Regions from separate parts of the Streptomyces sp. PSU-S4-23 genome, predicted to be linked through region 2. Evidence: riboswitches for the same ligand, from Rfam matches in the RefSeq annotation. Region 2 holds a riboswitch; the other holds the start of a gene.
The links. Region 2 has a riboswitch for S-adenosylmethionine ahead of ACZ79I_RS10070 (aminotransferase class V-fold PLP-dependent enzyme). Riboswitches for the same ligand answer to the same signal wherever they lie in the genome.

Region 1 (14,964 bases), 1.9 Mb from region 2:
GAGGTCAAGAACGCGATCCTGACGATCCTGGGAGGCGTGGACGGCCCGTCGGCGGCACGGCTGCTCGCGGAGAGCCGGGGGCACCTGCGCGTGGCGCTGGAGAAGGCGGGCGGCTGAGGACCGGGACGCCCGCTGACCGGTGGACCGCCTTCCGGAGGAGAGCGGGAGCGGCCTGCGCGCGGCTCCCCCGACGGCGGCCCGCCGGGCCGCACGCTCGTCAGGTGACCGGTACCCCACACGCTGCCACCGCCGCCGCGCTCCTCCCCCTGGTCGGCGGCCCCGCGAACGTCACCTCCGTCGCCCACTGCATGACCCGCCTCCGGCTGGGCCTGGCCGACCGCTCCCTGGTGGACGAGCCCGGCCTGCGGGCGGTGCCCGCCGTACTGGGAGTCGTGGACGACGACACGTACCAGATCGTGCTCGGGCCCGGGACGGCCGCACGGGTCGCCACCGAGTTCGAGACGCTCCGGCGGCCCAGGGCGGCCGAACCGGCCGCCCGCGGCGCCGAGCTGAGGGAGGCGCGGCGACGGAGCAACGCCACCCCGGGCAGGCTGCTGCTGCGCCGCGTCGCGAACGTCTTCGTCCCGCTGATCCCGGCCCTCGTCGGCTGCGGCGTCATCGCGGGCGCGGCCGGCCTGCTGCAGAACCTGCGCCTGCTGCCGTCCCTCACCCCCGCGCTCGCCGCCCTCTCCTCCGGCTTCATGGCCCTGATCGCGGTCTTCGTGGGCCACAACACGGCGAAGGAGTTCGGCGGCACCCCGGTGCTGGGCGGCTCGGTGGCGGCGGTCGTGGTGTACCCGGGCGTCGCGAAGGTCACGGTGTTCGGGGAACCGCTGTCCCCCGGCCAGGGCGGGGTCCTCGGCGCCCTGGCCGCGGCGCTCCTGGCGACGTACGTCGAGAAGTGGTGCCGCACCTGGGTGCCGGGAACCCTGGACGTCCTGGTGACACCCACGCTGACGGTCCTCGTCCCCGGCCTGCTGACGCTGTACGTCCTGATGTACGCGGCGGGTGCGGCCGCCACCGCGATCGGCGCGGCGGCCACCTGGCTGCTGTCCACGACGGGCGCGTTCGCGGGCCTGGTCCTCGGCGGCCTCTTCCTGCCCCTGGTGATGCTCGGGCTGCACCAGGCCCTGATCCCCCTCCACACCACCCTCATCGAGCAACAGGGCTCCACGGTGCTGCTCCCCATCCTGGCGATGGCGGGCGCGGGCCAGGTGGGCGCCGCCCTGGCGGTCTACATCCGCCTCCGCCACGACACCTCGATCCGCACGACGATCAGATCCGCACTCCCGGCGGGTCTGCTGGGCGTCGGCGAACCGCTGATCTACGGTGTCTCGCTGCCCCTGGGCCGGCCGTTCGTCACGGCCTGCGCGGGCGGCGCGGCGGGCGGCGCGTTCGTCGGCTGCTTCGCGATGCTCGGCGACAAGGTGGGGGCGACGGCGATCGGCCCGTCGGGCTGGGCCCTGTTCCCGCTCCTGTCGGGCACGGGCGGCCTGCCCCTGACCGCGGCGATCTACGCGGGCGGGCTGCTGACGGGCTATCTGGTGGGCTTCGCGGCGACGTACTTCTTCGGCTTCGCCGGGCGAGCGGGAGCGGGAACCGCGGCCGAGGTGGCCGCGGCTCCCGTCTCCGGTTCCGCATCCGGGGGGCGATGAACGGGCGCTCACCAGGGGCGGCGCTCCTGGTGAGCGCCCGTTGAGACGCTGAGCGGCTCACCAGGGGCGGCGGTCCCGGTTCATCCGCCGCACCCGTTGCCGCAGCACCTCCCGCGGCGGCGCGGGCCCCACCGACTCCGGCGGACAGTCCCACTCCCGGCCGCCCGCCACCGGCCTCAACTGCACGTAACCGCCCTCGTGCCCCATCACCTCACCGATCCGCCCGTCGCGCCCGTCCACGGCGTACGAGCCGACCGCGGGCGCCGTCCCGCTCACGAGCCGTCACCCCGCCCGCGCAGCACGGCCGCCAGGCGTGAGGCCACGCCCAGGTTGCAGCGGCCGAGATCGACCAGCGCGTACGGGTCACCCTGCGCGCCCGTCACCGGGTCGACCCGCAGCGAGGGCAGCACGATGCCGACGTCGTGCAGGGCCGCACGCAGCAGTTCCACGGCCTCCTCGGCCGAGCGGGCGGGCCGGTGACCCGTAGTCATGTCCATAGCGCCGTTCCTCCACTGTGAGTTTCACGTTCACCACACAGCGTGTCGGCCACCCGTCTAACCTGGCCAGACGGGACACCCCAACAACCACTGCTGTGTGACATGGAGTAGCCATGCCCGGACCGAAGGACCTCGACCCGTCCTCGTCACCCCGCGCGCTGCTGGGCGCCGAACTCCGCCACAGACGCGAGAGAGCGGGGCTGAGCCAAGAGGAGCTGGGACAAAGGCTGTTCGTCAGCGGATCGTTCATCGGGCAGTTGGAGGCGGGTACGCGGCGGATGCAGCCGGAGTACGCCCGGATGCTCGACGACGTGCTCGGCACGGACTTCTTCCTGCGGCACTGCCGGGCGGCGGCGAAGTCGCGGTATCCGGAGCACTTCGCGGAGGCGGCGGAGGCGGAGGCCGTCGCCACGGCGATCCGGGAGTACGCGCCGATGCTGATCCCGGGGCTGCTGCAGACGCCCGGGTACGCGCGGGCCGTGTGCCTTGCACATCAGCCTACTGCGCCTGAGGAGGAGATCGACGAACTGGTCGCGGCAAGGGTGGAGCGGGCCAAGCTGCTCAGCAATCCAACAAAGCCGGTGTTGTGGACCGTGCTTGACGAGGCAGCACTTCGTCGGGTGACGGGCGGGCCCGCTGTGATGGCCGAAGCCCTCCAGCACGTCGTCGGGATGGTTCGCCGGCGCCGAGTCATCGTGCAGGTCTTGCCGTTCAAGGAGGGCGCACACACGCTGATGGGCGGCGCGGTCAAGCTGATGGTCTTCGACAACGCACCGACACTCGTCTATTTCGAAGGCCCTGGAACGGGCAGGCTGGAGGACGAGCGGGCCACCGTCACACGCTACGAACTCGCTTACGATTTGCTCGGGGCCACTGCACTCTCACCGCAAGAATCCCTGGCCCTGATCGAATCGGCGGCGGAGGATTACGCCCATGAGGAGCATCCCTGAGTACGACCTGACCGCGGAGACCTGGCACAAGTCCAGCTACAGCGGCGGCAGCGGAGGCGACTGCGTCGAGGTGGCCCGCTGGCGCAAGTCGACCCACAGCGACGGCAGCGGCGGCAACTGCCTCGAAGTCGCCGACGGCCACCCCGCCGTCGTCCCCGTCCGCGACTCCAAGAACCCCCGCGGCCCGAAGCTGGTGTTCCAGGCGGAGGCATGGGCGGCCTTCGTCGAGCACGTGAAGGCCTGACGAAGGCCGCACTGAGGCCGTCCATGCCCCGGTGCCGGGAGGCTACGGAGGCCGTTCTTGACGGGAGCGTGGCGGGGACCTCGTGGCGGCCGGTCACGGGATTGTGTGGATGCGGTTCAGCGGCGGTGGCGCCACCGGGCTGTGCGCGCCGAGGTAGTCGGTGAGCGCGGCGAGGTCCTTGCCGTCCGCAGTGCGGTTCGCGCCCTGGGTGAACACGGTGAATCCGTCTCCGCCCCCGGCGAGGTACTCGTTCACGGTCACGCGGTAGGTCGCATTCGGCTGCACCGGCTGGCCGTTGATCGTGATCGATGTGATCTTCGATCCGTCGGGCGCCGACTGGGACCAGGTGTACTCCATGTTCGCGGACGGGTCGAGGAGCAGCGGACGCGACCCGCGGTTCGGGAATCCCTGTTCCAGTGCCTGTTTGAGCTGACTTCCGGTCAGGGACAGGGTGACCAGCGTGTTGTCGAACGGCAGCACGCTGAAGGCCTCCCCGTAGGTCACCTCTCCGTTCGGCGGATGGTAGGTGAGCTCCGCTCGGACGTCACCCGGGTCGACCAGGGCGACCTGCGCCCCGTGGTTCGTGGTGGCTTCGAGTTCGGCGTCGGCGACCACATCGCCGATGGCGGACTCGCCCACGGTGGATTTGGGGATGTCGGCGGTGATCCTGCCCACGACCTTGTTCGCGATGGGCGCCGCGAGGGCCACCGCCCGGGCGACCAGGGCCTGGGCCTCGGGGTCCTGCGGCACGTCGCGCGTGACGATCTGGTTGAACGCCGTCGTCCGGTCCCGCAGGACGTCCTTGGTGCGCGGGTCGATCTGCAGGTCCGTCACGGCCAGCTCCCGCCCGTAGGAACTGCCCTGGATCAGCGGACGCCGGTGCCCGGCGGGGTCGTTGACCCAGCACACGTACTGCTGGTGGGTGTGCGCGCTGAAGACTGCGTCGATCTTCGGGCTGACCTGCTCGGCGATGGCGTGTGCCGGTCCCCCGCTCGCCACGTCGCAGGTCTCGGGATCGTTGGGCCTGGTGGTGTTGTCCCCCTGGTGCAGGAGCAGGATGATCGTCTTGACGCCCGCGCGGTTCAGCCGGTCCGCGTACCGGTTTGCCGTCCGCACCTCGTCCTGGAACGTGAGGCCCGCCGTCCCGCCGAGGCTGGCCTCGCTCGGGGTGTCCGTGAGGGGCTCGCCGATGAAGCCCACCGGTACGCCGTTCACGCGCCGGATCCAGTAGGGCGGCAGCGCGTCCCTGCCGGAGTTCTCGAACTTCACGTTGGCGCCGAGGTAGGGGAAGTGGGCGCCCTGGAAGTAGGGGTCGAAACGGCAGCCGTCCACCGGGCTGCATCCGCCGTGCTGCATGCGCTGCAGCTCCAGATACCCCTTGTCGAACTCGTGGTTGCCCACGGAGGAGGCGGCCATGCCGAGCTGGTTCATCAGATCGATCGTCGGCTCGTCGTGGAACAGCGCGGACTCCAGCGGTGACGCGCCGATGAGGTCGCCGACGCCGACGAGGAGGGAGTTGTCGGCCTGGCGGCGGAGCTGCTTGACATGGGTCGCCAGGTAGGCGGCGCCGCCCGCCGGTACCGTCGATCCGTCGCGCCGGAAGACGAGTCCGTCATTGCCCGCGGGCGGCTGGAGGTTGCCGTGGAAGTCGTTGACGCCGATCAGCCGGAGACCGAACGGGGAGCCGGGGCGGTGCCCGTGCCCGTGCCCGTCTCCGTCTCCTGCCACGGCCGCCGGTGCCGCCGTGGCGCCGAGGGCCAGTGCCGCGACCAGGGCTGAGAGCAGCCTCGGACGACGGGAGTTGAACAGCACGGGTCCTCTCTCCGATCCGGGCCGTCCCGTGCCATGGCGCGGGACGGGCCCCACGTGTGCGGGAGCTGCCGTCACGGCGACCGGCTCGCGGCCACAGCGGGCCCGCGGCCGTTCCGCCACCCGGGGGTACTGTGTCCGCGCCGTTGTATGGGCCGTTCGCGCCCCGCCCGGAAGTCACCCGCTCGCCGCAGGGACGCAACGCCTTCGACGCAACGCCTTCCGCAATGGACATGACGCGACGGATATGACTGCCGGTCAGTTCATCTGCCCCGCCGGTCAGCTCCTGTGCCCCGCCCGGCCCTCCCGCACCCGGCGATACGGAGGCTCTACGTCCTGGCCCCGGACACCTCCGCGGCCTGCCCGCCCGGTCCGCCGGAGGCGGGTGCCGGCTCCGTGTCGGCCGGGCGGCGGCGCGGGATGAAGGCGGCGACGGCGAAGCCGAGGAGGGAGGCGGCGACCCCCGTGATCAGGACGGTGCGGAAGGCGTCCTCGGAGGGCAGGGCGACCGGGCCGAGGGACATGGTCATATGGGCCAGGACGACACCGGCGACGGCGCTGGCGACGGACGTTCCGATGGACCGCATCAGGGTGTTGAGGCTGTTGGCGGCGCCCGTCTCGGACGGGGGCACGGCGCCCATGATGAGCGCGGGCATGGAGCCGTAGGTGAAGCCGATGCCGGCGCCGATGACGCAGGAGACCAGCACGAAGTGCCACACCTGGTCCATGAGGGCGATGTTCAGGGCGTAGCCGGAGGCGACGATCAGGGCGCCGATCATCAGGGTCACCTTGGGGCCCCTGGCCCGTGAGACGAGCGCGGACACCGGGGCCAGGGCCATCATCACCAGGCCGGACGGCGCCATGACCAGGCCGGCGGTGAGCATCGACTTGCCCAGGCCGTAGCCGGTCTGCTCGGGCATCTGCAGGACCTGCGGGATGACCAGGGACATCGCGAACATGGCGAAGCCGATCGCCACCGAGGCGAGGTTGGTGACGAGCACCTGGCGGCGGGCGGTGGTGCGCAGGTCCACCAGGGGCTCGCTGACGCGCAGTTCGTAGAAGCCCCAGACCGAGAGGACCACGACGGCCGCCGCGAACAGGCCGAGGGTGGTGCCGCTCGCCCAGCCCCAGTCGGCGCCCTTGGAGATCGCCAGCAGCAGGCAGATCAGGCCGGCCGCCATGCCGACGGCGCCGGGCAGGTCGAAGCGCCCTCCGGTGCGCACCGCGGACTCGGGCACGAGGACCAGGACGAGGACGGCGGCCACGACGCCGAGTACGGCGGAGGTCCAGAACAGCACGTGCCAGTCGAAGGTGTCGGCGATGGCCGCGGCGGTGGGCAGGCCGAGGGCGCCGCCGACGCCGAGGGAGGCGCTGATCACCGCGGTGGCGGAGCCGAGCCGTTCGGCGGGCAGCTCGTCGCGCAGGATGGCGATGCCGAGCGGGATGACGCCGGAGGACAGGCCCTGCAGCGCCCGTCCGACGATCATCGGGGTCAGGGAGTCGCTGAGGGCGGCCGTGACCGAACCCGCCACCAGCATGCACATGCCGAACAGGAGCATGCGGCGCTTGCCGTACATGTCACCGAGCCGGCCCATCACGGGGGTGGCGACGGCGGCGGCAAGCAGGGTCGCGGTGATGGCCCAGGCGGTGTCCGACGGCGAGGCGTGCAGCAGTTGCGGCAGCTCGGTGATGATCGGGATGACCAGGGTCTGCATCAGCGAGACGACGATTCCGGCGAAGGCCAGCACCGCCACCACGGTGTTCGGGCGCGGCGGCGGGGCTTCCCCGGTCGTGGCGGGCGGGGAAGGGGCGTCGGACATGGCAGGGGTCCTCCGTCGGACAGCAGATGTACTTGACTCAAGCAACCTAATCGGATTGATTGACTTAAGCAAGCGAAATCCGGCGGAATCCCAGGGGCGCCCTCCCCGACGGGCTGACGCCCATCGCCCCGCCCCGGGGTGGCACCCTGCCCGCGGGTCCAGGCGGGGCGCCGCCCCCGGAGACCGGCGATCGGTGATCGGCGGTCGGCGGTCGGGGACCGGGGCGAGGGTTCAGTTCAGCGTCTTCAGCGACGCCGCGTCGTACGGCTTCAGTTCGTCGAAGCGGCCCTCAAGGACCTTCTGGGCCCACTGGGGGTCCTGGAGCAGGGCGCGGCCGACGGCGACCATGTCGAACTCCCCCGCCTCCAGGCGGTCCAGCATGCCGTCGATGCCCTTGAGCGGCGCGCCCTCGCCGCGGAACGCGTGCAGGAAGTCGCCGTCCAGGCCCACCGAGCCGACCGTGATGACCGGCTTGCCCGTGAGCTTCTTGGCCCAGCCCGCCAGGTTGAGGTCAAAGCCGTCGAACTCCGGGAGCCAGTGGCGGCGCGTGGAGGCGTGGAAGACGTCCACTCCGGCCGCGGAGAGCGGGGTGAGGATCGCCTCCAGTTCCTCGGGGGTGTCGGCGATCCGGACGTCGTAGACCTCCTGCTTCCACTGCGAGAAGCGGAAGATCACCGGGAAGGACGGCGAGACCGCCGCGCGCACGGCCGCCACGATCTCGGTGGCGAACCTCGTACGGGCCACGACGTCGCCGCCGTACCCGTCCGTGCGGCGGTTCGTGCCCGCCCACAGGAACTGGTCGATCAGATAGCCGTGCGCGCCGTGCAGTTCCACACCGTCGAAGCCGATCCGCTCCGCCGCGGCGGCCGCCTCGGCGAAGGCCGCGATCACGTCGTCCACGTCCTGCGGCGTCATGGCCCTGCCCGTGCCCTCGGTGCCGTCGAGGCGGAGGCCGGACGGACCGACGGCCGGCGCGTCGGGGACGGGCGGGGCGCCGGCCTTGCGGGTCATGCCGACATGCCACAGCTGCGGCACGATCATGCCGCCGGCGGTGTGCACGGCCTCGGCGACCTTCGCCCAGCCGGCCAGCTGCTCCTCGCCGTGGAACCGCGGAACGCGGTCGCTCTGACCGGCCGACCCGTGGTTCACGTACGTGCCCTCGGTGACGATCAGGCCCACGCCGGCGGCCGCGCGGCGCGCGTAGTACGCGGCCACGTCCTCGCCCGGAACGCCACCCGGCGAGAACTGACGGGTCATGGGCGCCATCACGATGCGGTTGGGGACGGTCAGGCCGTTGAGCGCGATGGGCCGCGAGAGGATCTCGGCCGCGCGGGACGGGGAGGCGGAGACGGACACGGGAGGCTCCTTGCCGAGGTGCTGATGCGCCGGGCGCATGCATACGCATGCTCATGCGCTCCAACCGCTCCGCGGACCACGGCATTCCGTATCGGTCCCGCGCTTCGGTGTGATCCCGGATACGGCCGAGGGCGGCACCCCCTGCTTCCAGGGAGTGCCGCCCTCGGTGGAACGGACCGGGTCCGAGCCTGGTTTCAGGCTCAGAAGTCCATGTCACCGCCCGGCATGCCGCCGCCGGCGGGCGCGGCGGCCTTCTCCGGCTTGTCGGCGATGACGGCCTCGGTGGTCAGGAACAGCGCGGCGATGGAGGCGGCGTTCTGCAGCGCGGAACGGGTCACCTTCGCCGGGTCGATGATGCCTTCCTTGACCAGGTCGACGTACTCGCCGGTCGCGGCGTTCAGGCCGTGGCCCGGGGTCAGGTTGCGCACCTTCTCCACCACGACGCCGCCCTCCAGGCCGGCGTTGACGGCGATCTGCTTCAGCGGGGCCTCGAGTGCCAGCTTGACGGCGGCGGCACCGGTGGCCTCGTCGCCCGTCAGCTCCAGCTTCTCGAAGACCGAGGACGCCTGGATCAGGGCCACGCCACCACCGGCGACGATGCCCTCCTCGACGGCCGCCTTCGCGTTGCGGACGGCGTCCTCGATGCGGTGCTTGCGCTCCTTGAGCTCCACCTCGGTGGCGGCACCGGCCTTGATGACGGCCACGCCGCCGGCCAGCTTCGCCAGGCGCTCCTGCAGCTTCTCGCGGTCGTAGTCGGAGTCGCTGTTCTCGATCTCGGCGCGGATCTGGTTCACGCGGCCCGCGACCTGCTCGGCCGCGCCGGCACCGTCGACGATGGTGGTCTCGTCCTTGGTGATGACGACCTTGCGGGCGCGGCCCAGGAGGTCCAGGGTCGCGTTCTCCAGCTTGAGGCCGACCTCCTCGGAGATGACCTCGCCGCCCGTGAGGATGGCGATGTCGCCGAGCATGGCCTTGCGGCGGTCGCCGAAGCCCGGGGCCTTGACCGCGACGGACTTGAAGGTGCCGCGGATCTTGTTGACGACCAGGGTCGACAGGGCCTCGCCCTCGACGTCCTCGGCGATGATCAGCAGCGGCTTGCCCGACTGCATGACCTTCTCCAGGAGCGGGAGCAGGTCCTTGACGCTGGAGATCTTGGAGTTGGCGATCAGGATGTACGGGTCGTCGAGGACGGCCTCCATACGCTCCATGTCGGTGGCGAAGTACGCCGAGATGTAGCCCTTGTCGAAGCGCATGCCCTCGGTGAGCTCGAGCTCCAGACCGAAGGTCTGCGACTCCTCGACGGTGATGACGCCTTCCTTGCCGACCTTGTCCATGGCCTCGGCGATCAGCTCGCCGATCTGGGTGTCGGCGGCGGAGATGGAGGCCGTGGAGGCGATCTGCTCCTTGGTCTCGACGTCCTTCGCCTGCTCCAGCAGGGCGGCGGAGACGGCCTCGACGGCCTTCTCGATACCGCGCTTGAGGGCCATCGGGTTGGCGCCGGCGGCCACGTTGCGCAGGCCCTCGCGGACCAGCGCCTGGGCGAGCACGGTCGCGGTGGTCGTACCGTCACCGGCGACGTCGTCCGTCTTCTTGGCGACTTCCTTGACCAGCTCGGCGCCGATCTTCTCGTACGGGTCCTCGAGCTCGATCTCCTTGGCGATGGAGACACCGTCGTTGGTGATCGTGGGGGCGCCCCACTTCTTCTCGAGGACGACGTTGCGGCCCTTGGGGCCGAGGGTCACCTTGACGGCGTCCGCGAGCTGGTTCATGCCGCGCTCGAGGCCGCGCCGCGCCTCCTCGTCGAACGCGATGATCTTGGCCATGTGAAGTGGTCCTCCCAGGACTGGGGGTGATTACTTCGGACCGCGCCCGCGCCCGCGACGGACGGCCCCGGCCGGTGGTTCCTTGCCCCACCCGGTCCGTGGCCTCACCGACCCGGTCCATCATTGTCACTCTCACCTTCAGAGTGCTAACGCCAATGATTAGCACTCGACCCCCCCGAGTGCAAGGCGCGCCCGCGAAGCGGGCTCGTTGGGGGGTGGTGGCCGGGAGACGGGTGGGCGCAAGGCGCGCCCGCGAAGCGGGCTCGTTGGGGGGTGGTGGCCGGGAGACGGGTGGGCGCAAGGCGCGCCCGCGAAGCGGGCTCGTTGGGGGGTGGTGGCCGGGCGTCAGGGCGCAGGCGTCAGGCCCGTCCTGTGAGGGGACGGGTCAGGTGGTGGGCACGAGCGGCGGGGACTTGTGCGATTCCGGGCGGCATTCGGGGCCGCGTGGACCGAGGGGCCCGTATCCCGGGTGGGATACGGGCCCCTCGACACGTCGATCAGTTCAGTCGTCGGCGCGTACTTCAGCCGGCCACGCGGACCATGTCGGCCTGCGGACCCTTCTGCCCCTGCGAGATCTCGAACTCGACCCGCTGGCCCTCTTCCAGGGTGCGGTAGCCGTCCATCTGGATGGCGCTGTAGTGGACGAATACATCCGCACCACCGTCGACCGCGATGAAGCCGTACCCCTTCTCCGCGTTGAACCACTTGACGGTGCCCTGAGCCATGCCTAACTCCCCTATTACTGGCCCTTGCACAGATCCACACTTCGCGGATCCGGGTCAGACCTCACCCCCCAACGGTTGGGGGCGTGCGCCGGAACGCGTCGACCGCGGCTGAATGTATCTGTCCAACTGCCGTCTGCAACAGGTCAATCGGACGAGAATTCCGGGCATGACCGGTCGGGAATGTACGAAGAATTCGCCCGACTTCAGGGCAAGTCGGGCCCGACAAAAGGAGCGAATGGCGCAAAAGCACTGCACACTTTGGCTACTTCTTGCCGGATGCACGGCAGGAACTCATGGGCCCCGGCGGGGAAACCGGGAGCGCGTTCCCCAACTGTACCCTGCTCAACCATGGAGAATTGCCCCCTCCGTTTCTCTCACGGAGAGGGCAATTCGATGAACTCTCGGTGTTCACCCTTACCGAGGGTAACGAACACTCCGCCGAGTGACCGTCAGCCGCCCGCGACCGCCGGGATGATGGAGACGCCCGCACCGTCCGGCGTCGCCGTCTCCAGGCCCTGCTCGAAGCGGACGTCGTCGTCGTTCACGTACACGTTGACGAAGCGGCGCAGCTTGCCCTGGTCGTCCAGGACACGGGCCGCGATACCGGTGTGGTTCTTCTCCAGGTCGGCGATGACCTCGGCGAGGTTCGCGCCCTCGGCGGGCACCTCGGCCCGGCCGCCGGTGTAGGTGCGCAGGATGGTGGGGATGCGGACGGTGACGCTCATGGGGTTCGACCTCCGGTCGGAGTACGGAGTACGGCTGGCAGGGGATGGGGCGGGCAGGAGGTCAGGCGAGGCCGGCCTCGCGGAACGAGTCGAGGGTGGGGCGGATGGTAGCGCTCAGACCCGTGCCGGCCACCGCGTCGAGGGTCTTGAGGCCGTCACCCGTGTTGAGGACGACCGTCGACTGCGCCGGGTCGAGGACGCCGTTCTCGATGAGCTTGCGCGTGACGCCGACGGTCACGCCGCCGGCCGTCTCCGCGAAGATGCCCTCGGTGCGGGCGAGCAGCTTGATCGCGTCGACGATCTGCTCGTCGTTCACGTCCTCCACCGCGCCGCCCGTGCGGCGCGCGATGTCGAGGACGTACGGGCCGTCCGCCGGGTTGCCGATCGCCAGCGACTTGGCGATGGTGTCCGGCTTCTGCGGCCGGACGACGTCGTGGCCCGCCTTGAAGGCGACCGACACCGGCGAGCAGCCCTCGGCCTGCGCGCCGAAGATCTTGTACGGCCGGTCCTCGACGAGCCCGAGCCTGATCAGCTCCTGCAGGCCCTTGTCGATCTTCGTGAGCTGCGAGCCGGAGGCGATCGGGACCACGATCTGGTCCGGCAGCCGCCAGCCCAGCTGCTCGGCGATCTCGTACGCCAGGGTCTTGGACCCCTCCGCGTAGTACGGCCGGAGGTTGACGTTGACGAAGCCCCAGCCCTCGCCGGCCGGGTCGCCGATCAGCTCGGAGCAGAAGCGGTTCACGTCGTCGTAGTTGCCCTCGATGCCGACGAGGTCGCCGCCGTACACCGCGGCCATGACGATCTTGCCCTGCTCCAGGTCGTGCGGGATGAAGACGCAGGAACGCAGTCCGGCACGGGCCGCCGCGGCGCCGACCGCGCCCGCGAGGTTGCCGGTGGAGGAGCAGGAGAGGGTGGTGAAGCCGAAGGCCCGCGCCGCCTCCAGCGCCTGGGCGACCACCCGGTCCTTGAAGGAGTGCGTCGGGTTGCCGGAGTCGTCCTTCACATAGAGCCCACCGGTCACGCCCAGCTCGCGCGCCAGGTTGTCGGCCTTGACGAGCTTGGTCCAGCCCGGGTTGAGGTTCGGCTTCTCGGCGACGTCCGCCGGGACCGGCAGCAGCGGCGCGTAGCGCCAGATGTTCGCGGGGCCCGCCTCGATCCGCTTGCGCAGCTCCTCGGTGTCGTAGTCCGAGAAGTCGTAGGCGATCTCCAGCGGGCCGAAACACTCCTCGCAGGCGAAGACCGGGCCGAGCGGCACGCGGTGGCCGCACTCACGGCAGGACAGGGCCGCGGCGGGACCGAGATTCACGGAGTTCGTGGTGTTTGCAACTGTCTGCGCAGCCATGTGAGGCGAGGCCCTTTCTCCTCATCTTCCTCACGACGCATCTCGCCGTGAGACGGATTTGGCACCTTCCCTAGCCGGGAGCCTCGCTGTGATGACGAGTGCCGGCTGGAGGGTTGCCGGGGCTTCATCGGGCCGTGTCCCTCTGCCCCTCTGGATGAGCTGTATGCGGTTGTTTCACTGGTATCGGCAGCGGCGGCCCCGACATGCGATGGTCACCGGCGTTGTTCAAGACTGTAACCGAAGGCCAGCAGAGTTGAGATAGTCGTCCGAACCGCGAGACGGATCACACACCGAGACCCATTCGAAGATCCGCCGATCCCCTTTGACGACCGCCGTCCACCGAACGTACCGTCGTCCGCCGAACGTGAGGAGCCGCAGACTGTGCTGGAAGAAGTCGAGCGCTGGCTGAGCACCCGCTCCTGGTCCGTGACCGACCGTCCGCTCCACCAGATCCTGGCCGCGAAACGCGCCTCGGGCTCCACGGTCAGCGTGGTGCTGCCCGCACTCAACGAGGAGGGGACGGTCGGCGAGATCGTCTCCGTCATCCGCCACGACCTCGTGCAGCAGGCTCCGCTCGTCGACGAGATCGTCGTGGTCGACTCCGGCTCCACGGACCGCACCTCCGAGGTCGCCGCGGCGGCCGGGGCGAGGGTGGTGCACCGCGACGCCATCCTGCCGCGCATCCCGGCGGTGCCCGGCAAGGGGGAGGTGCTGTGGCGCTCCCTCCTCGTGACCGGCGGGGACATCGTCTGCTTCGTCGACGCGGACCTGAAGGAGTTCTCGTCGGACTTCGTCTCCGGGATCGTGGGCCCGCTGCTCACCGAGCCGGGCGTGGACCTCGTGAAGGCGATGTACGACCGGCCGCTGACGCTGCCCGGCGAGGGCTCCTCCGGCACGGCCGCCGCGGGCCAGGGCGGGCGCGTCACGGAGCTGATGGCGCGCCCGTTGCTGAACATGCACTGGCCGCAGCTGGCCGGTTTCGTCCAGCCGCTCGGCGGCGAGTACGCGGCCCGCCGCTCCCTGCTGGAGCGACTCCCGTTCCCGGTCGGCTACGGGGTGGAGCTGGGCATGCTGGTCGACGCCCTGCATCTGGTGGGCCTGGACGCGCTGGCCCAGGTCGACGTGGGCGTGCGCATCCACCGCCACCAGGACGGCCAGGCGCTTGGCCGCATGGCCGCCGCGATCTACCGCACCGCGCAGCTGCGGCTGGCCCGCGGCCATCTGATCCGCCCGTCCCTCACCCAGTTCGAGCGGGGCGCGGACGGCTTCGAGCCGCGTACGTACCGCGTGGACACGGAGGAGCGTCCGCCGATGGCCGAGGTCGAGGAGTACGCGGAACGCAAGGCCGCGTGACCGTGTCCCTCCGGGGGCGCGGGCCGGCGCCGCGCCCCGGCGCCGGTTTCGGCCGTTGTATACGGTTCCGCATACGGCCGAACCGCACGTTTGAGCGTTTTCGGCTCGGGCTAGGTTTCGAGGCATGGCTTCCACGCATGTGGCTTCGCATCACGCTCGCGTCCTCGTCGCGTCCAACCGCGGCCCGGTCTCCTACGCACTGGACGAGACCGGGACGCTCACGGCCCGGCGCGGCGGGGGCGGGCTGGTGTCGGGCCTGTCGGCGATCGGCCCGGAGGCGGACGCGGTGTGGGTGTGCGCGGCGCTGAACGACGGCGACCGCGAGGCCGTACGCCGTACGGGCGGCGCGCTCGATCCGTCGGACACGGGCGGGCAGCGGGTGCGGATGCTCGACATCGCCCCGCAGGTGCACGCGGACGCGTACAACGGCATCGCGAACTCGGTGCTGTGGTTCGTGCACCACATGCTCTACCAGACGCCGCTGGAACCGGTCTTCGACGCGGAATTCCGGCGGCGCTGGGCGTCGTACGAGGCGTACAACCGCGCGTTCGCCCGGGCGCTGGCCCAGGAGGCGGCCCAGGAGGCGGCGGTCCTCATCCAGGACTACCACCTCAGCCTGGCCCCCCGGATGCTGCGCGAACTGCGTCCCGACCTCAGGATCGGCC
Region 2 (14,964 bases):
CTGCTGCATGTAGCCGAAGTCGTAGACGTTGGGCACGAAGGTGGTCTTCAGACCGGCGTTCGCGGCGGCCTTCCGGGAGGTGCGGGCGAAGCGGTACCACTCCGTCGACTCGAACCAGTCGGGGTCGACGGTGTTGACGCCGAGCATGGCGCGGGCGCGCGGGAAGTAGGTGCCGTACATCTCGGTGGCGTCGACGGTGGGGAACTGTTCGCCGAAGTACGACCGGACGGGGGTGACGGCCATCCCGCCGTTGACGAGGGAGCCTCCGCCGACGCCGCGTCCCACGTACACGGACATGGCGTCGAAGTGCACCCGGTCGAGGACGCCCGGGTAGGGGCTGATGTTCTTGTTGACGACGTCCAGCCACAGGAAGGTGGCGAGCGGGGCCTCGGTGCGCGTGCGGAACCACATCGACCGCTGGTCCGGGGCCGTGGTGGAACAGAACACCGTGCCGTCGGGGCCGGCGGTGTTCCACAGGCGGCCCATCTCCAGGACGAGGGTGCGGATGCCGGCCTGGCCGAGGCGCAGGGCTGCCACGGCGCCGCCGTACCCGGAGCCGATGACGATGGCGGGGACGGATTCGACCGCGGCGGGCTCGACCGCCTGGGCGGACTGCAGACCTATGCGCGTGAATCCCAGGGCGGCCGCCGTCTGGAGGGCGGCGATGCCGAGGATATGACGTCTACTCAGGTGATGATGCGTCAGTTTTTCTGTCATGCACGCAGCATCGGCGGATTTTCGGCTTCCGCCTAGGGCGGGCGGCTAAAGCAGTTCCCTGAGCCGTTCCGCCAGCAGGTCCCAGCGCCACTTCTCCTCGACCCACCGCCGGCCCCGCTCCCCCATCCTGCGGCGCAGCTCCGGGTCGCCGAGGAGGGTGATGACACGATCCGCGGTCTCCTCCGCCGACCCGCCGCGGACCACCCAGCCCGTCTCGCCGTCCAGCACCGCGTCCGGCGCGCCGCCCGAGTCGCCGGCGACCACCGGGAGGCCCGTGGCGGACGCCTCCAGGTAGACGATGCCCAGGCCCTCGACGTCCAGGCCGCCCCGGCGGGTGCGGCACGGCATCGCGAAGACGTCGCCCGCCCCGTAGTGCGCCGGCAGCTCCGACCAGGGGACGGGGCCCGTGAAGCGGACCGCGCCCGCGACCCCGGTCTCGTGCGCGAGCCTGCGCAGGTCCCGCTCGTACGGCCCGCCCCCGACGATCAGCAGTACCGCGTCCGGCTCCTTGGCCAGGATCCGGGGCATCGCCCGGATCAGGGTGTCCTGCCCCTTGCGCGGGACCAGCCGGGACACACAGACCACCACCGGCCGGTCCGTGAGCCCCAGACGGGCCCGTACCTCGTCGCCGCCCGAGCCGGGGTGGAAGGTCTTCTCGTCGACCCCGGGCGGCAGCTGCACCATGCGTCCGGCCGCCGCGGGCGTCAGCGCGGAGGCTATCCGCGAGCGCGTGTACTCGCCCAGGTAGGTGATGGTGTCCGTGGCCTCGCCGATCCGGCGCAGCAGGCCGCGCGCCGCGGGCAGCTGGGCCCACCCCGCCTCGTGCCCGTGCGTGGTCGCCACCAGCCGCCCGGCCCCCGCCCGCCGCAGCGCCGGCGCCATCAGGCCGAGCGGCGCCGCCGCCCCGAACCACACCGACGTACAGCCGTGCTCCCGCAGCAGTCCCACCGCCTTCCGGGTGGCTCCCGGCGTGGGCAGCAGCATCGTGGTCGGGTCCCGTACGACGGGGAAGGGCTGCTCGGCGTCGAAGGCGGCCGTCGCCTCGGCGCCCTCCCTGCCGCGCTTCCAGGTGGAGGCGTAGACGACGATCCGCCCGGGGTCCAGGCGCAGCGCCATGTTGTGCAGGAACGCCTGGATGCCACCCGGGCGGGGCGGGAAGTCGTTGGTCACGATCAGCGTCTTGTGCATCGCCGTCGACAGTACCGAACCCGGTGTGCGGCCGTCCCCGCGGCCGTGCACGGCCGCGCTTCATGGCCCCGGCACGGGCTGACACGGAATCATGGCCCCTCACGGCACGAACGGGACGACACGGAAGGAACAGGGGCTCAGGTGGGCATCACGGACACACGACGGTTCCCGGTCTGGCTGCTCGTCACCTGGGGCCTGAGCAGACTGGCCCTGCTGCTCTTCGTCTTCAAGGTGCGCGCCTTCCCCGGCCCGGACGTCACCACCGACGTCTCCGTGATCTACCACGGCTGGTACGGCACCCTGCGCACCGGGGCCTTCCCGCACGACGACGTCACCTGGCAGTACCCGCCCGCCGCCGCGCTCGCGGTCCTCTCCCCCGCGCTGCTGCCCTTCCTCGACTACGCGCAGGGCTTCTACGTGCTGGCCTTCCTCGCCGACCTCGCGGTCTTCTGCCTGCTGCAGTCCGCGGGAATGCGCCCCGGCAGGACGCTGCGCGGCGCCTGGGTCTGGGCCGTCGGCGTCCCACTGCTCGGCCCGACCGTCTACGCGCGCTACGACGTGATGGTGACGGCGGTGGCGGTCGCCGCGCTGCTGGCCGGGACCCGCCACCCGCGGGTGATGGGCGCGCTCGCGGGCTTCGGCGCGCTGCTGAAGGCGTGGCCGGCGCTGCTGCTGGTGGCCGCCGTCAGGCGCCGGGCCTGGGTGTCCGCGGCGGTGGTGGCCGGGGGCCTGGCCCTGCTGTTCGGTCTGACGATGCCCGGCGCCTTCTCCTTCCTGACCTCCCAGCGCGACCGCGGCACCGAGGTCGAGTCGCTGGGCGCGCTGGTCTTCCAGGTGGCCCGGCACGCCGGCTGGAGCGGCCGGGTGGTCTTCCACTACGGCTCGGTGGAGTTCGCCGGCCCGTACGTCGACTGGGTCAGCACCGCCGCCCTGTTCCTGACCGCGAGCACCTTCGGCTGGCTGCTGCTGTGGCGGGTGAGCGTCCGGCGCATGCACGTGCACACACTCGCGGACGCGGCCTTCACGGCGGTACTGATGTCCACGGTCACCAGCAGGGTGATCAGCCCGCAGTACATGGTGTGGCTGGTCGGGCTCGCGGCCGTCTGCCTGTGCTTCCACGGCAGCCGGATGGCGCTGCCCGCGGGGCTGGTCCTGGCCGGCTGCCTCGCGACCGTCCTGGAGTTCCCCGTCTTCTTCGCGGACGTCGTCGCCGGCGACCTGCTCGGCGTCTCACTGCTGTTCCTGCGCGACGGCCTGCTGGTGCTGGCCACGGTGACCGCCGCCCGGGAGCTGTGGCTCGGCACCGTCTCGCGGCCCGCCCCTACCGTGCCGCCTCAGGCCGCCCGCACCCAGGAGACGCTGACGCCGTCCTGACGGCGCGCCAGCAGGAGCAGCGCGCCCCACTGCAGCGCCATGGAGAGGGCGAGCGCCCAGCAGATCCCGGCCGCTCCGAGCCCCGACAGCGCATACGCGAGCGGTAGCTGCACCGCCGTGCCGAGCAGCGTCACGCGCAGTACCAGGGGCGCGCCCCCACTGCCCTCGAAGACCCCTCCCAGCGCGATGAAGCAGGCCATCAGCAGCAGGTACGGGCCGATGCAGCGCAGGAAGAGCACCCCGGCCTGCACGACCGCCGGACCGGCGCCGAAGGCACGCATGAGCCACGGTGCGAACGCGCAGAGCAGCACGGCCGCCGCCAGGCCCACGGCCGCCGCAAGCAGCACCGCCTGCCGGCCGATGGCCCGCCGCTCGTCCCGGCCCGCGCCCAGGGTGTGCGCCGTGTGGATGGAGGCGGCCTGCCGCACCGCGTAGAAGGCCATGGTCGCGACGTACATCACCTTGTACGCGATCGCGTACCCGGCCACGGCCGCCACCCCGAGCCGGGCCACGATGGCGACCAGGACCAGTGCGCCGGTCTGCCGCACGGTGAAGTCCGCGGACATCGGCAGACCGGTGGTCAGCGTGTGGCGCAGGGCGGCCGCGGTGGACCGCGCGGGCGTGGTGTGCGCCGCCGTCCGCAGCAGGGCGTTGCGGCGCAGGGCGAGCATCCCCGCCGCGAGGGCGGCGCAGCGGCACAGCACCGTGGAGGCGGCGGCGCCCTGGACGCCGTAGGCGTGGATCAGCGGCGGGTCGCAGACGAGGATCAGCCCGTTGGCGAGGAGCGCCAGGCGCAGGGGGGTACGGGTGTCGCCGGTGCCCTTGAGGATGCCGTCGACGAGCTGCTGGGCGAAGAAGACGGCCGTACCCGGCAGTGAGATCGCGAAGTAGCCGACGGCCAGGGGGAGCGCGGGCCCGCCGCCGCCCAGGACCAGCCGGGCCAGGGGCTCCCGCAGCAGCAGGCCGCCGATCACGACGAACGGCACGATCACCGCGCACAGCGCCCGGCCGCCGCGTACCGCCGCCCGGACCGCGCCCGGGTCCCGGGCGCCCCGGGCGTGTGCGACCAGGACGGTCGTCCCGGAGGCGAACACCAGGGCGACGCCCAGCAGGACGTTCTCGGTGTTGGTCGCGACGGCGACCGCCGCCACCGCCGGGCCGCCGAGCCGGGAGACCCAGAAGGTGTTGACGATCCCCGCCGTGACGGAGGCGAGCAGGGAGAAGTAGACGGGGTGGGCGAGCGAGACGAGCTGTCTGCGGTGGAGGTTCACGACCGGGCTCCCTGTTTTCGAGTCACCTCGGGTTGCCTGAGCTACCTCGATTCGAGGTAACTCGAAAAGAGGTATCATGGGCCCTACGACGTCTGCAACGAGGAGCCGAACGGTGCTGGAGCTTTCGATCCTGGGTTTCCTGGCGGAGGAGCCCCTGCACGGCTATGAGCTGAAGGAGCGGATCAGGGCCCTGAGCGGTCACGTCCGCCCGGTCAGCGACGGGGCCCTCTACCCGGCGATCAGCCGCCTGGTGGCGGCGGGCAGGCTGGAGCAGCACACCGGGCCGGGTGCGGGCGCGGTCCCGCGCCGCGTCCTCTCGCTCACCGAGGAGGGCCGGACCGAGCTGCTGGAACGGCTGCGGCACCCCAGGCAGGCGGAGATCACCGACCACGTCCGCTTCAACACCGTGCTCGCCTTCCTGCGCCATCTGCCCGACCGGGAGGAGCAGGCCGCCGTCCTCCGCCGCCGCCTGGACTTCCTCCAGACCCCGGCGAGCTTCTTCCACCGCGACGGGAAGCCGCTGCGGGCCGAGGACGCCGACGACCTGTTCCGGCAGGGCATGCTGCGGGTCGCCCGGGCGACGGGCGAGGCGGAGCGGGCCTGGCTGCGGGAGGCGATCGCGCGGCTGGAGGGCTGAACCGGCCGCGGGATCAGCCCAGGTGGGCCTTCAGATAGGCCCGCCACTGCCGTGTGAACGCCTCCGGCGTCGTGCCGAGCACCCCCTTCAGCGCGGCCTCGACCGCGCCCTCCCGCCGCCGGTGGGCGCCCACGGCCCGGTAGAAGTCGTTGAGCCGGGCCTCTCCCCAGCGGTCGGCGATGAGCCGGCAGGCCATCCAGCCGCCTTCGTACGCCTGCGCCAGCCTCCCCGCGTCCCCGCTGAAGGCGAAGTCCGCGTCCGCCGGCAGCGCGGCGGGGACGCGCCCGCGGGCGACGGAGCGGTCGAGTTCGGGGGCCACCCGGGCGGGTGTGCGGCCGTCGCCGCGGTAGCCGACCCAGTCGGCGTACCCCTCGGACAGCCACAGGGGCGTCGCCGCCGTGGTGGCGGCGCGGGTGGCGACATGGGTGGTCTCGTGGCTGAGGACGATCTGTCTGCCCGAGCCGCCCAGCAGCGCGTACGCGTCGGGGTTGACGACGATCCGGTCCGCGGGCGCCCGCCCGGCGCCTCCCGCCTCACCGGTCGTGACCGCGGCGATGCCCCGGTAGCCGGACGCCGGCGCGCCGAGCAGCTCCGCCATCCCCTGCAGCGACCGCGGGACGACGACCACGACACGCCCCGGCCAGTGGGTGCCCCACGCCCCGGTCACGGCGGGTACCGCCCGGTCCGCGAGGCGCGCGTAGCCGCGCAGGACGCGCCGCGGCTGTCCCACCCCGAGGACGAGACTGTGCGTGCCGCGGACCACCTCGACGACGCCCTGTTCCCAGAGCTGCCCGGCCGCCCTCCCGGCGGGTGTGTCGGAGCTGATGTACCAGCGGCCGTCGGTACGGACCAGCCGAAGCGCCCGGGCGGTGGTGACCGGCGCCCGGTCGTAGCCCTCGACCCGGTAGCGCAGCTCGGCGTCGGCGGTGGCCCGGTCGCCGGTGCGGTGCAGGGCGGTGAGGCGGTAGGACCAGGCCGCCAGGGGCAGGGCGCGGAGGTTGTCGAACCCGGCGGCACCGGCCGCGGGCCGTCCCGCCGCGTCGCCGGTGGGGGCCTCGGTGGCCAGGAACGCGGGCCGGTCCCGGTGCAGAACGGCCGTCGCCCGCCGGTCGAGCAGCCGCTGCACGGCGGTCGTCTGGGGGTCGGGCGCCGCCGGGGCGCCGCAGCCGGCGAGCCCGGCGAGCAGCAGCACACACGCCGCCGCCACTGCCCGCACACGCCCACGCCCACGCCCAGCCACGCGCCGATCGTACGCGCAGGGCCCGCACGGCCGGGCGCCGTGGTCAGGGTCTGATGACCGACGACACCGGCATCATCCCCACCGGGTCGTAGCGCACGGCGGCCCCCGGGTGCGGCGCGTGGATGACGCGGCCTCCCCCGACGTACATCGCCACATGGCTGGCGTCGGAGCGGTAGACGACCAGGTCGCCGGGGCGGGCTCCGGACAGCGGCACCGGATGGCCGGCGTACCGCTGCTGCTGCGAGGTGCGCGGCAGTCCGACGCCCGCCCTCGCGTACGCCCACTGCATCAGGCCCGAACAGTCGAAGCCGCCCGGCCCGTTGGCACCCCACACATACGGGCGGCCGAGCGCGGAGCGTGCCGCCGCGACGGCCGCGGCGGCACGGCCGCTCGCCGGGGCGGCGGCGGAGAGGCCGGGCAGCGGCCCGCCGGAGCGGGACGCCCGCTCGTAGGCGGCGCGCTCCGCCAGCGAGAGGGAGTTGAGCAACCGCTGCGCCCTGGCGAGTTTGCGCTCGACGGTCTTCTTGTGCCGCGCCACCGCCCTGCGGCTCTTGTCCAGTTCCGCGAGCCTGTCGGCCACCTGCGCCCGCTCCTGGCCCAACTCGCGCAGCGCCGAGCGGAGTTTTCCGAGCTGCCGGGCCTGGCGGACGCCGATCCGGTCGAGCACGGCCGCCTTGTCGAGGTACTCGTCCGGGTCGTCGGAGAACAGCAGCGCGAGGGTGGGGGCCAGGCCGCCGGAGCGGTACTGGACCCCGGCGAGCGCCCCCAGCGCGTCCCGGAGAGAGTTGACGCGGTCCTGCTCCCGGGCGATGCGGTCCTGCGCCTGGCCGACCTGGCGGCGCAGCGAACCGGCGCGCTCCTCGGCCGTGTTGTACGCCTCGGTGGCCTGCTCGGCCTCCCGGTACAGCCGGTCCACCGCGGCCCGGGGGCCGTCGTACGGCGCCGCGTCCGCCGGTACGGTGCCGAGTGCCGCGGCGACGGCGGCCGCGGCGGACAGGACGGCGGCTGTGGCGCCACGGCCCCGGCCGAGGCCGGTTGGTGCAAGGCGGCGATGGGACCCCACGACCGGTCGCACTCCCTTCCGCTGAACGAACCCCCGCCGCACGGCCGGGGGAAGAACGCGGCAGACAGTAGCCGGGTGATCACTCGGGGACCAAAGAACCCCGACGCGCCCCGAAACGCGATGTCCCGCCGCTGACGCAGGTCATCGGCGGGACGCGGGGTCAGCGGGAGCCGCTGGAATTCGCCCGTTCGGGCGGGCGGAGAAGCCGCGGGGGGAACGTCAGATGCGGACGCCGAACTGGAAGGGCATGTTGCCGATCGACTCATAGCGCACGACGGTTCCGGTGCGCGGGGCGTGCAGCACCTGGCCGTTGCCCGCGTACAGGCCCACGTGGTGCAGATCGCCGTAGAAGAGGACCAGGTCGCCGACCTTGAGGTCGCTGGTGCTGTAGATGCGGGTGCCGGCGTTGGCCTGCGCCTGCGATGTGCGCGGTATGGAGACGCCGGCCTGCGCGTAGGCCCAGGAGGTCAGGCCCGAGCAGTCGAACGAGGAGGGGCCGGAGGCGCCGTAGACGTAGGGCGAGCCTATCTTGCTCTGCGCGGCGGAGAACGCGGCGGCGGCCCGGCCGGAGGCGGCGCTGCTGGAGCCGTTGAGGACGCTGCGCTCGCTGGCGCGGCTGGCGCGCGCGTCCTGCGCGGCCAGGGCCGCGCGCTCCGCGGCGGTCAGGCTGTTGAGGAGCTTCTGCGCCTCGGCGAGCTTCCCCTGGACTTCCTTCTTCTTCTTGCCGAGTTCGGTGCGGGTGTCGGCGAGGTCCTTGAGCTTGTCGGAGGCTTCCTTGCGCTCCTGGGCCAGCTCGCGCTGCTTCTCCTGGATCTTCTTCAGCGCCTCGACCTGCTGGCTGCTCAACTGGTCGAGCGTGGACGCCTTGTCGAGGAAGTCGTCCGGGTTCGAGGAGAGGAAGAGCTGCACGGAGGGGTCGATGCTGCCGGTGCGGTACTGGGCGCTGGCCATCGTGCCGATGCCGTCGCGCAGCTGGTTGAGCTCGTCCTGACCGCGGGCGACCTTGTCCTGCAGGGTGGAGATCTGCTTCTCCAGCTTCTCCTGCTTCTCCTTGGCCCCGTTGTACTTCTCGGTGGCCTTCTCCGCCTCTTCGTAGAGCTTGTCGACCTTGGACTTGACCTCGTCCTTGCTCGGCTTCGCGCTGGGGGCGGCGCTGGCGGCCTGGGCGCTGAGCGCCACGGCGGCGGCGGCGACGCTGGTGAGCACGGTCACACGTGCGCGGTTCGGCTGCTTGGGTCGACGGTGGGACGCCACGGAGGCGAGCTCCTTCTTCCTCCAGCCGCCTACCGACACGCCGGTGGGCGGTGTCCCTCCGCCGTCACTCCCGATGAGTGATCACCCGAGCGGAGGTTCGAGGCCAGACCCTAGTGACCTTCTTGTGATCAGTTCAAATCCCCACGGCAAAAAACTCCGCCGCGACGTGCATTCTTTGCATTCGACTCACATGCAGTGATGTGCGCTTGACCCTATGTTGCGTGAAGGTTTCGCCAATTCGGGCATCCCCGACGGACGTTGCGCTTGGTGTTTTCGGTACGCATGGGGCGTACCGGTGTGTGGGTCCCGGCGACGCCGCACCCGGGGGCAGCCGGCGCCGTCAGCCGCGGGACAGACGCTTCAGCAGCATCGCGGACGCGACCGGCCGCGCGCCCGCCTTGGCGGTCCCGTCGGCCACCTCACGGTCGGTGGAAGCGACGATGACCGGCCGGCCCGGCGGCTCCGCGCGCACCAGCTGCCGGATCAGCTCGTCGGCGGTGACGCCCGGCTTGGAGAACAGCACCCGCACCCCGCGCGGCGGCGCGAGCAGTACGGGCGCGGCCAGTTCGGCCCCGTCGAAGACGCAGGTGACCTCGGCGCCGGTCTGCGCGGCGAGCTGCGAGAGCTGCCCGAGGAGCCTGAGCCGCTGCTTCTCCAGCGGCATCTGCGGATAGCCGGTCTTGGTCACGTTGTAGCCGTCGACGACCAGATGCGCCTGCGGCAGCGCGAGCAACTGGTCCAGGATCGCGGGATCGTGCTCGGACAGGGCGCGGGCGGCGATGTCCTTGGGGGTCATACGTCCCGGTTCGACCGCGTCCACGGTCTGAGCCGGCCGCATCGACACCGGGGGCAGCGCAAGCTCCCGCCGCAGCCCCTGTGCCGCCTCCAGCACCGTGTCGAGCAGCAGCCGTACCCGCATGTCCTCGACGCTGCGCCCCTCACGCGCCGCCCTGCGGGTGGCCTCCAGGGCCGCCTCCGCCTCGCCGAGGCGCGCCTTGAGCCGGCGGTTCTCGCCCTCGGCCGCGGACATCTGCGCCTGGCCCTCGGCGCGCACGGCCTCGATCTCCCCCTGCACCTTGCGCAGGGCGGCCTCGCCGCGCTTGACGTCGCTGAGGGCGGCACGCAGCTTGCGCTGGAGCGATTCGGCCTCCTTGCGCACCGAGTCGAGCTCCACGCGCAGCCGCTCGGTCTCGGCGCGGGTCTGGTCGCGCGCGGCGGCCAGCTCCCCGCGCAGCCGCTCCAGCTCGGCCCGGCTCTCCTCGTCGGCACGCTCGGCGTCCGCGCGCTGGGCCTCCTCGCCGGCGGCGGTCACCAGCTTCACCCAGCCCGGCGGGCGCAGTACGTAGGCCGCGGCCGCCACGTCGAGCGGGTCCGCGGCCGGGGGCGGTGAGCCGGAGTCGAGGGCGCCGGCGAGCTCCGGCTGGGACTCTCTGAGCCGTTCCGCGATGCGCTGCCGGAACAGCGCGTCCGTCTCCAGGGCCGCCGCCATGGCGTTGCCGGCGAACTTCGCCCGGCGGTTGGGGGCGAACCGGGCGTACTGCCGCAGCTGCGGGGGCAGGTCGCCGAGGGTCAGGCCGCCGAATCCGTCGGACACGATCTGCACGACCCGGCGGCGCACACCCTCGGGCAGCGGACGGTCGAGCACCTCAGCGGTGCCGTCGGCCGACTCCCCGCCCGTGGTCTCCACCATCCGTCACCCCAATGCCTGTGCGGGACCGCCTCCCTCAGGAGCCGGCACCCGGCCTGTCCACGAGCTCCACCTGGTCCACGGCGTTGCACCAGCGGCAACGCACCGACTCGATGGTCTCACTGACCACCTCGCGCTCCTCGACCGTCGGCTCTCCGGCCAGATCCAGGTGCACGTACTCGACGACCTTCGACGAGCGGGTCACGTCGAACCGCGTCAGGTTGCCGCAGAGCGTGCAGCGCCAGCGGGTCTTCTCCGTCGGCAGGGGAACCGTCATCGTGGCTGCTCTTCCTTCTTCCAGTCTCCGTGATGCGCCAGTTTCCCTGGAGCGTGTGGCTCGTAACCCTACGGCCTGGCGGGTACCCGCCGCCCGCCCGTACCCCGCGGCGAGGCACTCTGTGCGGATCGGTCCCGTTACGCCATGCTCTGTTCCATGATCAGCACCTGGAGCAGGGCGGCCGCCCGAGCGCTGCGGGGCCAGCCGGCACCGGTGACCTACGGACTGATCGCCCTGTGCTGCCTGATCTTCCTGCTCGGGCCGGCCTCGGGACTGAACCCGGCGTACGGGTCCGGGGACGCGCTGTCGGCCGCGCAGCGGGCCTATTTCGCCCGCTGGGGCGTGGTGCCGGTCGAGCTGTTCGGCGGGGCGCCGCGGACCGCGCTCACCCCCGCGACGGCGCTGTTCGTGCACGGAAGCTGGGTACATCTGCTGGGCAACATGCTCTTCCTCTACGTCTTCGGGGCGATGGCCGAGGAGCGGATGGGCCATGTGGAGTTCGCCCTGTTCTACGCGGGCTGCGGCTATCTCGCCCTGCTCGGCTACGCCGCCGCCAACGCCGGGTCGGCGCAGACGCTGGTGGGGGCGTCCGGGGCGATCTCCGCGGTCCTCGGCGCCTTTCTGTTCCTGTTCCCCAAGGCCCGGGTGACCAGTCTCTTCCCGTTCCTGCTCTTCCTGCCGCTGCGCTTTCCCGCCTGGGTGGTGCTGCCCTTCTGGGCGACCCTGCAGTGGATGGCGGCGGGCCGTACCACGCACGGACCCGGGGTGGCCTACCTGGCCCACCTGGTGGGCTTCTCCCTGGGATTCGTCTACGCCTGGGTGCGCTACGGGCGTACGAGTAGGGTGAAACCCCCTGCCCAGGCCCCCGAGGGAGAAAACCAGCCGTGATCACCGCGATCGTGCTCATCAAGACAAGCGTGGACCGGATCCCCGAGATCGCCGAGTCGATCGCCGCCCTGGACTGCGTCAGCGAGGTCTTCTCCGTGACCGGTACGTACGACCTCGTCGCCATGGTCCGGGTCAAGGCCCACGACGACCTGGCGGACGTCATCCCCGGCCGGATCAGCAAGATCCCGGGCGTGCTGGCCACGGACACCCACGTCGCCTTCCGTACGTACTCACAGCACGACCTGGAGGCGGCGTTCGCGATCGGCCTCGACAACTAGGCGCTCCGCTGGAAGTCCCGGGGCGCCGCCGAACCGCACCGGACGTCGCGGACGAGCCGTCCCACCGCGTGGAGGAAGCGCTCCACGTGCTCGTCGGGGGTGCCCGCGCCGAAGCTGACGCGGATCGCGTCGAGAGGCCGGTCGCCAGGGGTGCCGCCGGGGGCGCCGCACGCGTGCCCGCTCCGCGGATCGCCGCCGACCAGGATGCGCACCAGCGGGTGGGCGCAGAACAGACCGTCGCGGACGCCGATGCCGTACTCGGCGGAGAGCGCGGCGGCGAAGCGGGAGCTGTTCCAGCCCTCGACGACGAAGGAGATGACCCCGACCCGCGGCGCGTCGTCGCCGAACAGGGACAGGATCCTGACCCCGGGGACCTCGGCGAGCCCCTCGCGGACCGTGCGGACCAGGTGCTGCTCGCGGGCGACGAGGGTGTCGAAGCCGGCCTCGGTGAGCGCCCTGCAGGCGGAGGCGATGGCATGGGCGCCGATGACGTTGGGTGATCCGGCCTCGTGCCGCGCGGCGCCCTCGTGCCACTCGACGTCCACACCCCCGTCGGCGCGCCGGGTGACACTGCGGCTGGCGCCGCCGCCCGCGAGGTAGGGCTCGGCCTGCCGCAGCCAGTCGGCGCGGCCGGCCAGGACGCCCGAGCCGAAGGGGGCGTACAGCTTGTGGCCGGAGAAGGCGACCCAGTCGACGTCGAGGTCGCGGACGGACACCGGGTGGTGCGGGGCGAGCTGGGCGGCGTCCAGCGCGATCCGCGCGCCGTGCGCGTGGGCGGCCGCGGCGAGTTCGCGTACCGGCCACAGCTCGCCGGTGACGTTGGAGGCGCCGGTGACGCAGACGAGGGCCTCGTCGTGCGGGGAGCGGTCCGCGAGGGCGCGCTCCAGGGTCGCGACGGCCTGCCGCGGGGTGCGCGGGGCGTCGAGGAAGGTGACCGGGGCGTTCCGCCACGGCAGCAGGGAGGCGTGGTGCTCGGTCTCGAAGACGAAGACCCGGCAGCCGGCCGGGAGGGCGGCGGCGAGCAGGTTGAGGGAGTCGGTGGTGGACCGGGTGAAGATCACCTGGTCGTCCTCGCGGCAGTCGAGGAACCCGGCGACGGTCCTGCGGGCGTTCTCGAAGAGGTCGGTGGACAGCCGCGACAGATACCCGGCGCCGCGGTGGACACTGCCGTAGTACGGCGCGTACGCCGCCACGTCGTCCCACACCCGCCGCAGTGCCGGTGCGCTGGCCGCGTAGTCGAGCGCGGCGTAGGCGACCTCACCGCCCGTGACGAGCGGGACGGTGACGTCGCCGCCCAGAACGGGCAGCGGGGTGCGGACGGAAGGGCGGACGGAAGGGGCGACGGCAACGGTGGAGACGGACATGGGTGCACTCCCGTGAGGCAGGTGGAATCGCCGTGCCGGGCGGCACGCCGGAGGGCGCGCGTCAGCGTCGGCGGCACGGAGAAGGGTGAGAAGGAGGATGCGGAGGCGGGGCTCTGCGGCCCTAGCGCATTCGCTTGCTCACGGAAAGGCTCCCTCGAACGACCAGGACCCCTGGTGAGGCGAGGGGTCCGCGCTTGCCGCAGACCTCGCTGCCTGCGGCCTGGTCTTCACCCGGGGCACCCCGCCACGGACGGAGGGTTGCCGGACAGCCGGCCGGGGCCGAATGACTGTCACTCATGACCTGGCCGGGACACTACGGGACGTGACCGTCCGACCGCAATGTCTGTCCGGATACCGGGACGGTCACCGGCGCCCGCGCCCGCCTCACCGCACGGGGCGCCTGCGCGAGCGGGACCAGCGCGCACCGAGCAGCACGAAGTCGGCCACGAGGACCACGATGCCGATGATCAGAAGGTAGAAGAGCCCCTTGACGACCGCGCCCACGAGCCCCAGCGCGATCGCCACGAGGATCAGGAACAGGAACAGCGCCATGAGCGACCACATCCTCCGGCGGTACCGCGCCCGAAGCGCCGTTCAGCGGCGCGCCAGGCGGCGTCCCCGGTCGGCTCCGGGTTCGTAGGGCTTGTCGTAGTGCTGGTAGACCTCGGCCTCCCGCTCGACCGGGAGGACGTCGTCCACGCCCATGGACGGCGCCTTCCTCACCAGCCCCCTGGAGTGCGCCACCTTCACATAGCCCGGCCCCAGGGTCGCCTCGTCGAGGGGGACGAAGACGAGCTTGTGGCGGGTGGGCAGTCCGGTGCGGACGGTGGCCATGGCCGGAGAATCGGTGGCGGTGTCCACGTAGACGGCCTCCAGGGCCCCGATCCTGCGGCCCTTGGGGTCGATCACATCCTGATTGCGCCATTCGCGGATATCGGCTGAGTGAATCATGCCTCGCTCCTTGCGACCGGCCGGTCTCCCATGGGCGTTCCGGCCGGCGCGGGCGTGACCGGCGGGGACCGCCACGCGTTCACTGTACTCCGGCCGCATCCCCGTCGCGCGTTTGACCTGGCCTTTTACCACCCGGACGGCCGCTTCCCCACCGCGGTGCGGCAGCAACCCCCGGCCCCGCGGGCGCTACGCGTTGCTGACCGCCACCCACCGGTCCAGGACCCGCTTGGCCGCCCCGGAGTCGATCGACACCGCCGCCTTCTCCATGCCCGCCCGGATCCGGTCCGCGAGCGGACCCTCCCCGGGATCCAGCGCCACCAGGGCCGCCGCCGAGTTCAGCAGCACCGCATCGCGCACCGGCCCCGTCTCGCCCTCCAGCAGCCGGCGCGCGACATCGGCGTTGTACGACGCGTCGGCGCCCCTCAGCGCCTCCACCGGGACCAGCTCGATGCCGACGTCCCGGGGGTCGAAGGACTCCTCGGTGACCTTGCCGTCACGCACGATCCACACCCGGGACGTCGACGTGGTCGTCAGCTCGTCCAGGCCGTCGTCGCCCCGGAAGACCAGGGACGAGTTCCCGCGCTCCGCGAAGACCCCGGCCATGATCGGCGCCATTCTCGGATCGGCGACGCCGATCGCCTGCGTCTTCACCCGGGCCGGGTTCGTCAGCGGACCGAGGAAGTTGAACACCGTCCGGATGCCGAGCTGCCCGCGTGCCGCGGCCACGTGCCGCAGCGCCGGGTGGAACTTCACGGCGAAGCAGAAGGTGATCCCC

Region 1: linked by a shared signal. The riboswitch ahead of thrC (threonine synthase) and the one ahead of ACZ79I_RS10070 (aminotransferase class V-fold PLP-dependent enzyme) in region 2 are both predicted to bind S-adenosylmethionine.

Annotation. Positions count from the first base shown of each region.
Region 1 is NZ_JBVMUU010000002.1:3,969,925-3,984,888, forward strand. Features, by position in the region: gene murQ (N-acetylmuramic acid 6-phosphate etherase) at 1-117, shown strand, start outside; gene ACZ79I_RS18115 (PTS transporter subunit EIIC) at 222-1,655, shown strand; gene ACZ79I_RS18120 (hypothetical protein) at 1,713-1,931, opposite strand; gene ACZ79I_RS18125 (hypothetical protein) at 1,928-2,152, opposite strand; gene ACZ79I_RS18130 (helix-turn-helix domain-containing protein) at 2,266-3,102, shown strand; gene ACZ79I_RS18135 (DUF397 domain-containing protein) at 3,086-3,346, shown strand; gene ACZ79I_RS18140 (bifunctional metallophosphatase/5'-nucleotidase) at 3,440-5,158, opposite strand; gene ACZ79I_RS18145 (MFS transporter) at 5,485-6,975, opposite strand; gene ACZ79I_RS18150 (NADH:flavin oxidoreductase) at 7,207-8,331, opposite strand; gene groL (chaperonin GroEL) at 8,532-10,154, opposite strand; gene ACZ79I_RS18160 (cold-shock protein) at 10,676-10,879, opposite strand; gene ACZ79I_RS18165 (MoaD/ThiS family protein) at 11,329-11,604, opposite strand; gene thrC (threonine synthase) at 11,666-12,946, opposite strand; SAM riboswitch class I at 12,965-13,107, opposite strand; gene ACZ79I_RS18175 (glucosyl-3-phosphoglycerate synthase) at 13,328-14,299, shown strand; gene ACZ79I_RS18180 (alpha,alpha-trehalose-phosphate synthase (UDP-forming)) at 14,424-14,964, shown strand, end outside.
Region 2 is NZ_JBVMUU010000002.1:2,020,094-2,035,057, forward strand. Features, by position in the region: gene ACZ79I_RS10010 (GMC oxidoreductase) at 1-717, opposite strand, end outside; gene ACZ79I_RS10015 (glycosyltransferase family 4 protein) at 763-1,905, opposite strand; gene ACZ79I_RS10020 (glycosyltransferase 87 family protein) at 2,047-3,279, shown strand; gene ACZ79I_RS10025 (MATE family efflux transporter) at 3,240-4,550, opposite strand; gene ACZ79I_RS10030 (PadR family transcriptional regulator) at 4,663-5,187, shown strand; gene ACZ79I_RS10035 (hypothetical protein) at 5,201-6,427, opposite strand; gene ACZ79I_RS10040 (C40 family peptidase) at 6,471-7,490, opposite strand; gene ACZ79I_RS10045 (C40 family peptidase) at 7,710-8,744, opposite strand; gene ACZ79I_RS10050 (NYN domain-containing protein) at 9,085-10,434, opposite strand; gene ACZ79I_RS10055 (hypothetical protein) at 10,469-10,708, opposite strand; gene ACZ79I_RS10060 (rhomboid family intramembrane serine protease) at 10,865-11,596, shown strand; gene ACZ79I_RS10065 (Lrp/AsnC family transcriptional regulator) at 11,593-11,874, shown strand; gene ACZ79I_RS10070 (aminotransferase class V-fold PLP-dependent enzyme) at 11,871-13,238, opposite strand; SAM riboswitch class IV at 13,424-13,540, opposite strand; gene ACZ79I_RS10075 (hypothetical protein) at 13,623-13,790, opposite strand; gene ACZ79I_RS10080 (PRC-barrel domain-containing protein) at 13,833-14,189, opposite strand; gene trpD (anthranilate phosphoribosyltransferase) at 14,376-14,964, opposite strand, start outside.